DNA from 3 places in the Microbacterium sp. NPDC055312 genome. Region 3 is predicted to be linked to each of the others. Evidence: predicted binding sites of a transcription regulator. Region 3 holds the regulator's gene; each other region holds the start of a gene.
What was found. Region 3 encodes LexA, which represses DNA repair genes until DNA is damaged. Its sites were predicted from a motif close to TCGAACANNTGTTCGA; they were not measured.
Positions count from the first base shown of each region.

Region 1: the regulator LexA is predicted to act here: its motif matches at 1,531-1,546, upstream of ACWIDW_RS09755 (DUF222 domain-containing protein).
Region 2: the regulator LexA is predicted to act here: its motif matches at 1,705-1,720, upstream of ACWIDW_RS12440 (DUF222 domain-containing protein).

Region 1 covers NZ_JBSHMU010000003.1:245,327-248,946, forward strand. The annotation lists gene ACWIDW_RS09755 (DUF222 domain-containing protein) at 67-1,455, opposite strand; gene truA (tRNA pseudouridine(38-40) synthase TruA) at 1,628-2,476, shown strand; gene ACWIDW_RS09765 (endonuclease/exonuclease/phosphatase family protein) at 2,540-3,208, shown strand.
Region 2 covers NZ_JBSHMU010000005.1:81,056-84,675, reverse strand. The annotation lists gene ACWIDW_RS12450 (aldo/keto reductase) at 1-55, shown strand, start outside; gene ACWIDW_RS12445 (hypothetical protein) at 308-1,612, shown strand; gene ACWIDW_RS12440 (DUF222 domain-containing protein) at 1,728-3,071, shown strand; gene ACWIDW_RS12435 (SulP family inorganic anion transporter) at 3,246-3,620, opposite strand, start outside.
Region 3 covers NZ_JBSHMU010000004.1:149,105-152,724, forward strand. The annotation lists gene metE (5-methyltetrahydropteroyltriglutamate--homocysteine S-methyltransferase) at 1-1,249, shown strand, start outside; gene lexA (transcriptional repressor LexA) at 1,323-2,009, opposite strand; gene ACWIDW_RS11915 (LysM peptidoglycan-binding domain-containing protein) at 2,315-2,692, shown strand; gene ACWIDW_RS11920 (histidinol-phosphate transaminase) at 2,738-3,620, shown strand, end outside.

The DNA of each region.
Region 1 (3,620 bases), on a different contig from region 3:
GTCGCACGGCAGGTTCGGGTCGCACGGCAGGTTCGGGTCGCACGGCAGGGGGCAGAGCTGCTGTGCTCAGGCGGCGATGTCGTAGCGGGCTCTGCCGCCGAGGCGGGGTGCGCGGGTGCGATCGATGTGTGGTGGTGGGATGAACCACACTCGTCCCCTGATGCCCGAGCGCGCATCGGTGTTCTCGATCCGGATCTCCCACCCGTTGTCGTGGATGCGATGGTGACAGGTCGAGCAGAGCAGGATCCCGTTGGCGAGGTCCGTCGGCCCGGTGTCTCGATTCCACCAGTCGATGTGGTGCACTTCGGTCATGTTCGGTGGGAGTCCGCACATCGCGCATCCGCCGTCTCGGTCGACGAGGGCGAGTTTCTGCTGTCGGGTGAACAGGCGCTTCTCGCGCCCCCAGTCGAGGATGTCCCCGGCGCTGTCGAGCACGCAGGGGATGACGCCGCCGCTGGCGGCCATCCGCCGGATCGCGGTGACGGAGATAGGCTGGTCGATCCCGTCGATGCTTCCCGCGCCCGTGCCCGCTTCGAGATCCGATGCGTTGATGCGGACGATGACGGTGGCACCGCTGACGGGCATCCGGCTGTCGCAGTCGAGCATGTGGGCGCAGAACAGGGCGAGGGCGTCGGCGCGCATCATGGTGACGGTGCGCTGATCGGCATCCGCCCCACTCGCACCAAGGACGCCCGCGTCCGCGATGCCCGTGTCGGCCATGTCTTTGCGGGCCTGGAACTGTGCCGACACGTACCCGTCGATCGCCGCTTTGATCGGTGCGCCTTCTTCGACCGGGGTGACGAGGTTGAGGTGCAGCATGCCGTCGCGTTCGAACATGCTCAGCGCCCGCGCCATGCGGCGCTCTTCTTCTCGCGCTTCGAGCTTGTCGGCTTCGAGCACCGCTTCGGCGCGCTTGACGAGGCGGCGCACGTCATCCAGCGACAGTCCGACGGCTCGCTCCACCAGCTGCTGCTCGACATCCGCCACAAGGTCTTTGTCGGCCCCGATCCGCGCCCGGTCGAGGAACTCCACGATCACCGCCGCCCCGGCACCACCCAACTGGACGGAGGTCACCGCGGTCTGCACGGCCGGGTACTTCGCCGGCGCGGGCTCGCCGAGCAGATTCTGCCGGGGTGCGATCGCCTCGCCGACTTTCACCAGCCGCGCCGCGTCTCCCGCGCTCGTGCCGGTGGTGGTCGCGATGAGCTGGGCGGTGCTGCGGAATCCTTGCTGCTTCGCCAGCGACTCGGCACCCAGTTCCGGTCGGGATTCGCGCGCGATGGCCGCGGCGACGTCGGCCTGCAGGGCATCCAGCGCCCGCCGCGCGGAACCGATGGCGCGGGTCAGCGACACGAGGTCCGACCGGTCGAGGTCGGCCGCGGTCGAGGCATCCGCCCACACCCCGGCGAGAGCCGTGACGGCTTCTCGCAACGGGTGCAGAGCGGATGCTGACATGTGAAAAGCCTAAACGCCGGCCAGTCACAAGTCAAGCAAAACTACGAAGACAACCGTAGCAGTTCTCCACAGAACTCGAAACTATATGCGACTTGATGGAATGCGTCGGTCAGGCATCCTGGGCCATCAACCGCCGACATCCGCGGCCGGCGCTCGCGTCTAGGCTGAACACGTGCGCATCCGTCTCGACATCGCCTACGACGGCACCCACTTCCGCGGCTGGGCGAAGCAGCCGGGCCTGCGCACGGTGCAGGGCACGATCGAGGCGGCGCTCGCGCGCATCCTCGGCTCCGAGGCGCAGCTGGTCGTCGCCGGTCGGACCGATGCCGGGGTGCACGCCTCCGATCAGGTCGCGCACGTCGACCTTGATGACGCCCAGCGGGCTCGGCTGCAGACGCGCCACGGCCATGCGGCGACTGATCCTGCGGGGTCGCTCGCCCGTCGCATCCGGGGCGTGCTCGGCAGCTATCCCGACGTGACCGTCACCCGCACCAGCCTCGCGCCGGACGGTTTCGACGCGCGCTTCTCGGCGGTGTGGCGGCGGTACGGCTACCGGCTCGCCGACGCGACGGTGGGCTACGACCCGATGCGCCGCAACGACACGACGACGATCCGCGCCGCTCTCGACGTCGAGCGGATGGATGCCGCAGCGCACACCCTCATCGGTCTGCACGACTTCGCGGCGTACTGCAAGCCGCGCGAGGAGGCGACCACCATCCGCACCCTGCTCGACTACCGCTGGACGCGCGATCGCGACGGCGTGCTCGTCGCGGAGGTGAAGGCCGACGCGTTCTGCCACAGCATGGTGCGCGCACTCGTCGGGGCGTGCGCGGCCGTCGGGGAGGGCAGGCTCGAGGTCGACGACGTCGCGCGACTGCGTGATGAGCTCACTCGCACGAGCGCATTCAAGGTGCTGCCGGCGAGGGGGCTCACTCTCGTCGAGGTCGGGTATCCGGCCGACGAGCTGCTGGCATCCCGCGCCGAGCAGACTCGCGCCCGACGCGACCGCGACGACGATTAGTCCGGCGGGCGCCTCGAGCGCAACCCCGTCGCGCGGTCAGATCGCGGCGGTAACGTGGCCGGCATGAGGGTGATCTCGTACAACCTGCGCAAGCATCGCGCCGCAGCCGAGTTGACGGCGCTCGTCGCCCAGCACGATCCCGACATCCTCTGTCTGCAGGAGTGCGACACCACCGCCCTCCGGGATGCCATCGGCGGACTGTCGCTCGTGCACACCACCAGTGGCAATCGTCTGGGGCTCGCGATGTACCTGCGGCGCAACCTGTTCCAGGTCGAGCAGGTGCGCACGATCGGGCTGAAGAAATCGCTTCACGACCGTGTGCTGAAGCCGGCGAACGAGCGCGTGCTCGGCGCGCGGCTGCGTGACATCGACACCGGGCGGGGGCTGATCGTCGCCTCGTTCCACGCAGCGCCGCTCACCGCGCTCAACTCGCTGCGGCGGAACCAGATCAGGGCGGGACTCGACGCCCTGCAGGAGCTCGGACCCGGGCTGCCGCTGCTCATGGTCGGCGACTACAACTACCCCGTGTTCAAGGAGAGCCTCGGCCAGACCGTGCGCGAGCACGGGTACACCCTGACCCTCAGCGACGACCGCACGTATACGCGCTACCGCGTGTTCCGCGGGCACTACGACTTCGCGACGTCAGTCGGCTTCGACATCTCGAAGATCACGACCCTGCCGCAGGCCACGAGCGATCACCGTCCCATCCTCGTGACGGCCGAGGCGGCGTAGTCCGGGCTCGGCCCCGCGTGTGGTCGGGTGGTCCCATATGGCCGCTTCGGCGCGGGGGATGCCGCCATGTGGGCCCACCTGCGAGGGGTCGTGGCTCTGTGAGGTGGCGCTGCGTGGTCGGGTGGTCCCATATGGTCGCTTCGGCGCGGGGGATGCCGCCATGCGGGCCCACTCGAGAGGGGCGTCCGGCTGTGACGTCGGCCTCACTTGGCCGGGTGGTCCCATGTGGTCGCCTGCGGACGCGGGATGCCGCCACTTGGGCCCACCCGCGAGGGTGTCGGCTCCATGATGTCGACCTCACTTGGCCGGGTGGGCCCATGTGGTCGCCTGCGGGCGAGGGATGCCGCCACTCGGGCCCACCCGCGGGGTGTCGCGGCCCTGTGAGGTGACACCGCGTCGTCGGGTGGTCCCA
Region 2 (3,620 bases), on a different contig from region 3:
GATCGACCCGCCCTACGGCCACGACGTGCCCCTTACGGCCGACTTCATCGCCTGATTCGGGCAGTACGATCGGGGGCGGCACTGGTCGGTGCCGCCCCCGATCCGTCGTCAGCTCTGTTCCGAGGTGCGCTCGTTCGGCGCGGTCGATACCGGCCGAACCCGCGCACCCGAGCGGGTCGAATCAGGCGCGCTGACGGCTTTCGCGTCGAAGCCACTCTTTCTGCACAATGGCCGATGCTGAGAGGTGTTCCACAGGTGCCGGGGCAGAGGGCGCTGGGCGTCGGAGCGGATGCCTATCGTCGCCTGCATGAACTATCGCGAGCACCTGGTCGTTCCGTCGCCCGTGCGCATCGAGGTGTCGGTGCCGGGTCGCCCGGAGTGGGACAGGACGATCGAGCTTCCGAAGCACTCGCCCGAGACATGGCTGTGGGAGGCCTACCTGCTCAGCATCGGTATCGAAGCGTGCGACGAGGAGGTCGCCGCACTCAGGTATCGCCATCCGCACGTCTACTGCGGCGAGAGCTGGGTGGTTCGAGACGAGTGGTCCGCGCCGTTCGCGGCCCGTGCCGTGCGCTACGCGGGTGATCACTTCTTCGGCGATGATCCAGCCCCACTCGCCGAGGCGGCGGTGCGGGTGCCGTCGTTTCCGTTCGAACTCGACATCACCGTTGAGCGCGCGTCCGGTCGGCAGGCGGGAGACGCGAGTGTGTCGATCGTGGCTGCCGGCGCCGACAGTTCGCTGCGGCCCTCGAAGGACTGGCAGACGAGCGCGCAGCCGCTGGATCTGGATCAAGCCAACCGCGAACTCGTCCGTCGCTTCGGCATCGTCGTGCCGTTCGTCCGCTCGGAGTCCCTGCGCGCCATTCCCGACGACACCTCCGCGGGCTCGCTGATCGCTGATCTGCTCGCACCGCTGACGCCGGTGCGGCGGCTCGCTCTTCGGGCTCATCTGAACGCCACCGAACTGCTCGACGCCAACCGGCTGGGCATCGACACGGTGCGCCAGGCGACCCACGCGCTGCGGGCCCTGATCGACGCGGTCGGGCCCGACGGCACCGACCAGGACGCCACCAGCGGGTGGCTGCCGACCAGCGTCGTCGACAGGGGCGTCTCCGGCGTCGAGTGGGATGCCGATGATGCGGCGGATCTGCTCAGCTCGTTCGCGCGGCGTGCGGGGCTCATCCGGCGGCTGAAGGGACGCGTCGTAGTCAACGCAATCGGGAAACAGCTGATGGCTGATCCGGTCAGGGCCTTCCCGCGGGTCGTCAGCGCGATCGCGGGCGGGACGCGAGGGTACTGGGGCTCGTTCGACACGTGCCGCTTCTCTCGCGCCGCGGCTCTGCTCGCACTCGCCGATGGATCCGCCACGTCGTACGACCAGCTGGCCGGCTACCTCGAGAAGGCGCACGCGGCGCGTGACACGAGAAGGTACGACGAGTACGGCGACTGGTACGACACCGTCCGTTCCCGCGCGGGGTTCGATCGGGGCGAAGCAGATCGGGTGCTTCGCGAGCTCACCGACGGACTGCTCGCACTGTCGGCTCCCGGTGCCTTCGGCCTGGTCACACCGCACATTCGGGCGGTGGCGCGCGCCGCATTGCAGCGCGGCTGAGCGTTGGGTGCGGAGAGCTGCGGAGCGCCGCGCCCGGGGCGAGTGGCCCAAACATCATCGAACAAAATTTCGAGATAGCGTTGACACGTGTATCGAACACACGTACTATTAATGCATGTCGAAGCTCACGCGATTGATCGAAGCGATGTCGTCGCTCGATCGATCGTGGGGCGATGCGGAAGACGCAGCGGACCTGACCCGTGAGCAGTTGATCGCGATCGACAGCGCTATCGGGATGGTGAAGCGTCGATTGGATGCCGTGCACGCCGACGTCGCCGCGGGGATCTCTCGCGAGTCGCGTCCTGAGCTCGGAGCGGACAGCCTGGCCAAGCAGCAGGGGTATCGCACGCCGGCGAAACTCATCGCCGCGACTACGGGCGTCTCGACGGGGGATGCGATTCGACTCATCAAGGTTGGGGAGGCGACGGCTCCGCGGGCGGATCTGCTCGGTGATCGGCTTCCCGCGCGGTATCCGCTGGTGCGGGAAGCCCTGTCTGACGGTGCAGTCAGTTCGCAGGTGGCCGGGCTCATCATCAGCCTGCTCGATCGGTGCCGTATCGCTGCAGGGCCTGAGCGGACGAGCGAGGGCGAGCGGATCCTCACCGAGGCCGCCGTCGGGCTGTCTCTGGACGACGTGCGCAAGCTGATCGTCCGCGCCGAGGCGTGGCTGGATCCGGATGGAGTGGAGCCGCGCGCCGAAGAGCAGCGTGCCAAGCGCTCACTGACGATGTTCGAGCGTGACGGGATGGTTCATCTGAACGCGCTGCTCGATCCCGAAAGTGCCGCCCCGGTGATCACCGCGATCCGCGGATACGTCACCGTCGCATTCGCGGCCCGACAGGACGCACCGGATCCCGATGCGCCGGATGCCGATCGCCGTACCGTCCCGATGATGCAGGCCGACGCCCTGAGCCTGTTCGGATCGCACATGCTCGGCTGCACGACGCAGACGCCCGCGCTCGCAGGAGCGACGGTGGTGGTGCGGATGACTTTGCAGGATCTTCAGGCGGGCACCGGTTCGGCGACGATCGACGGGATCGATCAGCCGATCAGCATCAGCGCGGCTCGCCGGATGGCTGCCGACGGCGGGATCATCCCGTGTGTGCTCGGCGGCGATAGTGAAGTGCTCGACTGGGGGCGCCGGCGACGATTGTTCACCCCGGCGCAGCGACACGCTCTCGCCGAACGCGATGGCGGATGCGCCATGTGCGGACTGCCGCCCGGCATGGCCAAGGCGCATCACATCCGATGGTGGCAACGCGACGCCGGGCCCACTGATCTCGCGAACGGGGTCCTGCTCTGCGAGACCTGTCACCACCGGATACATGACAACGGGTGGGACATCCGCGTCGACCCACCCGGACAAGGCAACACTGTCTGGTTCGTGCCACCACCACACGTCGACCCTGCCCGCGCGCCGCGCCGGGGTGGCCGAGCACGATTCGACATCGCAGCCTGACCCTGCGCGCCGGTGATCGTCCGCGCGGTCACGGTGCATCCGCTAGCTGTGGTGCCTGCCGCATGTGGGGCTAGGGGTACTTCGGCACGCTCAGCGTGTCAGGAGGGGCCAGGCGTTGTAGGGCGACGGCGCGCCGGTGCGGGCGGTGGCGTTCGTGCAGGCGTGAGTTCTTCCCTACTCGAACCCGCCGCTCAAGCGCCCGTGAAACACCCCGCTCGCGTCGTTCATCCCCACGATCTCCACCGACTTCCCGTACGCCGCGTACTTCGTCTCGATGGCATCCAGCGCGGCGACGGTCGACGCGTCCCACACGTGCGATCCCGACAGGTCGATCACGACCTGGTCGGGATCGGAAGAGTACGAGAACAGCGTCGTCAGGTCGTTGCTTGAGGCGAAGAACAGCTCGCCCTCCACGACATACCGGGCGACCCCGTCAGACACCGAGCGCGTCACGTTGGCCAGGTGCGCCACGCGCCGCACGAACAGCACCGACGCGACCAGCACGCCGCCGACCACCCCGACGGCGAGGTTGTGGGTCAGCAGCACGAG
Region 3 (3,620 bases):
GGTCTCGTGGCTCGCCTTCGCCGACCAGAAGGTCGGCCAGGTCGTCACCCTCGCGCAGGGTCTGGGCCAGGGCCGGGATGCCATCGCCGACGCTCTCGACGCGGCATCCGCCGCCCTCGCCGACAGGCACGACGCGCCCGGCGTGCGCGACGGTGCCGTGCGCGCCCGCGAGGTCGCCGAGGCGGAGTACTCACGCGTGTCGTACGCCGAGCGCGAGAGCGCGCAGCAGGCGCTGAACCTGCCCGCGCTGCCCCTGACGACGATCGGCTCGTTCCCGCAGACCGGCGACATCCGCCGGGCCCGCGCCCAGTTCCTGCGCGGCGAGCTGCCCGCTGACGACTACGACGACTTCCTGCGTCGCGAGATCGACCAGGTCGTCGCCCTGCAGGAGGAGCTCGGCCTCGACGTGCTCGTGCACGGTGAGCCCGAGCGCAACGACATGGTGCAGTACTTCGCCGAGCACCTCGACGGATTCGCCGTCACCCAGCACGGCTGGGTGCAGTCCTACGGCTCGCGCGCCACCCGGCCCTCGATCCTCTGGGGAGACGTGTCGCGCCCCGCGCCGATCACCGTCTCGTGGGCCGCGTACGCCCAGTCGCTCAGCGCGAAGCCGGTCAAGGGCATGCTCACCGGCCCCGTGACGATCCTCGCGTGGTCGTTCGTGCGCGACGACCAGCCGCTCGCTGAGACCGCCGACCAGGTCGCCCTCGCGCTGCGCGAGGAGATCACCGACCTCGAGGCGGCGGGCATCGCGATCATCCAGGTCGACGAGCCGGCGCTGCGCGAGCTGCTGCCGCTGAAGGCTGCGGATCAGGCCGACTACCTCGACTGGTCGGTGCGCTCGTTCCGCCTCGCGACCGGCGGTGCCGCTGCGGCCACGCAGATCCACACGCACCTCTGCTACTCGGAGTTCGGCGTGGTGATCGATGCGATCCGCGCCCTCGACGCCGATGTGACCTCGATCGAGGCCGCGCGCAGCCGGATGGCGGTCGTCGCCGACATCGCGCGCTTCGGCTTCGATCACGGGGTCGGCCCCGGCGTGTACGACATCCACTCACCGCGGGTGCCCAGCGTCGAGGAGATCGAGGCGCTGCTGCGTCGCGCCGTCGACGAGCTGCCGCTGCGGCAGCTGTGGGTGAACCCCGACTGCGGTCTGAAGACCCGCGCCTACGAGGAGACCGTCGAGTCGCTGCGCAACATCGTCGAGGCCACCCGTCGCGTCCGTGAGGACGTCGCGGTCACCGTCTGAGGCACCACCAGCACGAAGAGAGGCGCCCCTTCCCGACCGGGAAGGGGCGCCTCTCCTGGTCGCGGCGGCGCGATCAGACCGAGCGGAGCACCGCGACGACCTTGCCGAGCACGACCGCCTCGTCGCCGAGGATGGGCTCGAACGCCGAGTTGCGGGGCAGCAGCCAGGTGTGCCCGTCGCGCCGGCGGAAGGTCTTCACCGTCGCCTCGCCGTCGATCATGGCGGCGACGATCTCGCCGTTCTCGGCATCGTTCTGCGTGCGCACGACGACCCAGTCGCCGTCGCAGATCGCCGCGTCGATCATCGACTCACCGTTGACCTTCAGCATGAACAGATCGCCCTTGCCGACCAGCTGCCTCGGCAGCGGGAAGATCTCCTCCACCTGCTGGTCGGCCGTGATCGGCACTCCCGCGGCGATCTGCCCGACGAGGGGCACCAGCGCGGCGTCCCCCACGGACGGGGCGGTGTCCGCCGGGTTCTCGGTGCCGCTGCCGGGAAGGTCGATCAGCACCTCCATCGCGCGGGTCTTGCCCGGGTCGCGGCGCAGGTAGCCGCTCAGCTCGAGCTGCCCGAGCTGGTGAGTGACGCTCGAGAGCGACTTCAGCCCCACCGCGTCGCCGATCTCACGCATGCTCGGCGGGTAGCCGTGCCGGGCGATCGAGGTCTGGATGACCTCGAGGATCGCCATCTGCTTGGGGCTCAGGCTCTTGCGGCGCCGCGTGCGGGGAGCCTCGGCTGCGGTCTCGGGGGTGTCGCTCATGGCTGCTCCTTCATGCCCTCACACGGTGCGGATCCGCGTCGTCGCGGGGATCCGGTTCGAATGTCGGTGGCCCATGGTGGGCTGACTTCATCGAAACCGTATCCGAGTTCGCTCGGAAAACGGAAGATCTGTTCGAGCGTGTCGCAGAAGTGGTGGCACGGTATTCGAAGAATTCTTGACAGATGTTCGATATCGAAGATAGGTTCGGAACGTAGCTTCGCATCCGGCATCCCCGGCCGGATGCCGGATGCGAAAGCTGCACCACTTCCGCCCGATGGGCGGGGGAGAGCGAAGAGGAGCATCACATGAGCACCACCAGCATCCAGGCCCCCGAGACCTCTACGGTCACGGCCGCTGCAGGGCGTTCTGTCTCGACCCGGCTGCGCCTCACCGCGCGCGGTCGCCGTCTGCTCGCCGCCCTCGCAGCCGCACCGGTCATCGCCGGCATCGCCGTCTCTCTGCTGGCCGGGGGCTCGGCGGTCGCTTCCGGTGAGAGCGAGCCGGTCGCCTTCGAGACCGTGACGGTGCTGCCCGGTGACACGCTCTGGTCGATCGCCGCCGAGGCCGCGCCCACCTCCGATCCGCGCGACGTCATCGACGACATCAAGCGTCTCAACGACCTCACCACCGGCATGATCCAGGTGGGCACCTCGATCGCGATCCCGACGGCCTATTCCGGGTGAGTGCGCGCCGTCATGCGCGGCGGCGCGCGCGATGCGCCGCCTACGATGGAGCATGTGACATCCCTCGATGAGCTGCCCCTCCGCGCCGACCTGCGCGGGCTCACGCCGTACGGTGCCCCGCAGGCGCCGCTTCCGGTCGCTCTGAACGTCAACGAGAACACGCATCCGGTTCCCGACGAGGTCGCCAGTGACATCCTCGACGACATCGCCCTCGCGCTGCGAGACGTCAACCGCTACCCCGATCGCGAGTTCACGCCGCTGCGAGAGGCGTTCGCCGCGTATCTCGGTCACGGACTGACAGCCGAGCAGATCTGGGCGGGAAACGGCTCGAACGAGGTGCTGCAGCACATCATGCAGGCATTCGCCGGCCCCGGCCGGACGGCGTTCGGGTTCGCGCCCACCTACTCGATGTACCCGCTGATCACGCAGGGCACGGGCGCGCAGTGGATCGCGGGCACCCGGCACGACGACTTCACGCTCGACCCCGATGACGCCGCGCGGCAGGTCGCCGGGGCCGACCCCGACGTCGTCATCCTCTGCACCCCGAACAACCCCACCGGCACGCCGCTGGGACTCGACGTCATCGAGTCCGTGTACGAGGCGGCGCGCGGCATCGTGATCGTCGATGAGGCCTATCAGGAGTTCGCTCCGCACGACGCGCCCTCGGCGCTGAGCCTGCTGGCCGGCCGGCCGCGGCTCGCGGTCTCGCGCACGATGAGCAAGGCCTTCGCATTCGCCGGCGCCCGGGTCGGCTATCTGGCCGCCGACCCGGCGTTCATCGACGCGCTGCGGCTCGTGCGCCTTCCCTACCACCTCAGTGCTCTGACTCAGGCCGCCGCCGTCGCGGCGCTGCGCAACTCGTCGACCATGCTGCAGATGGTCGACGAGATCGTCGAGCAGCGTGACCGGATCTCGGCCACCCTCGAGG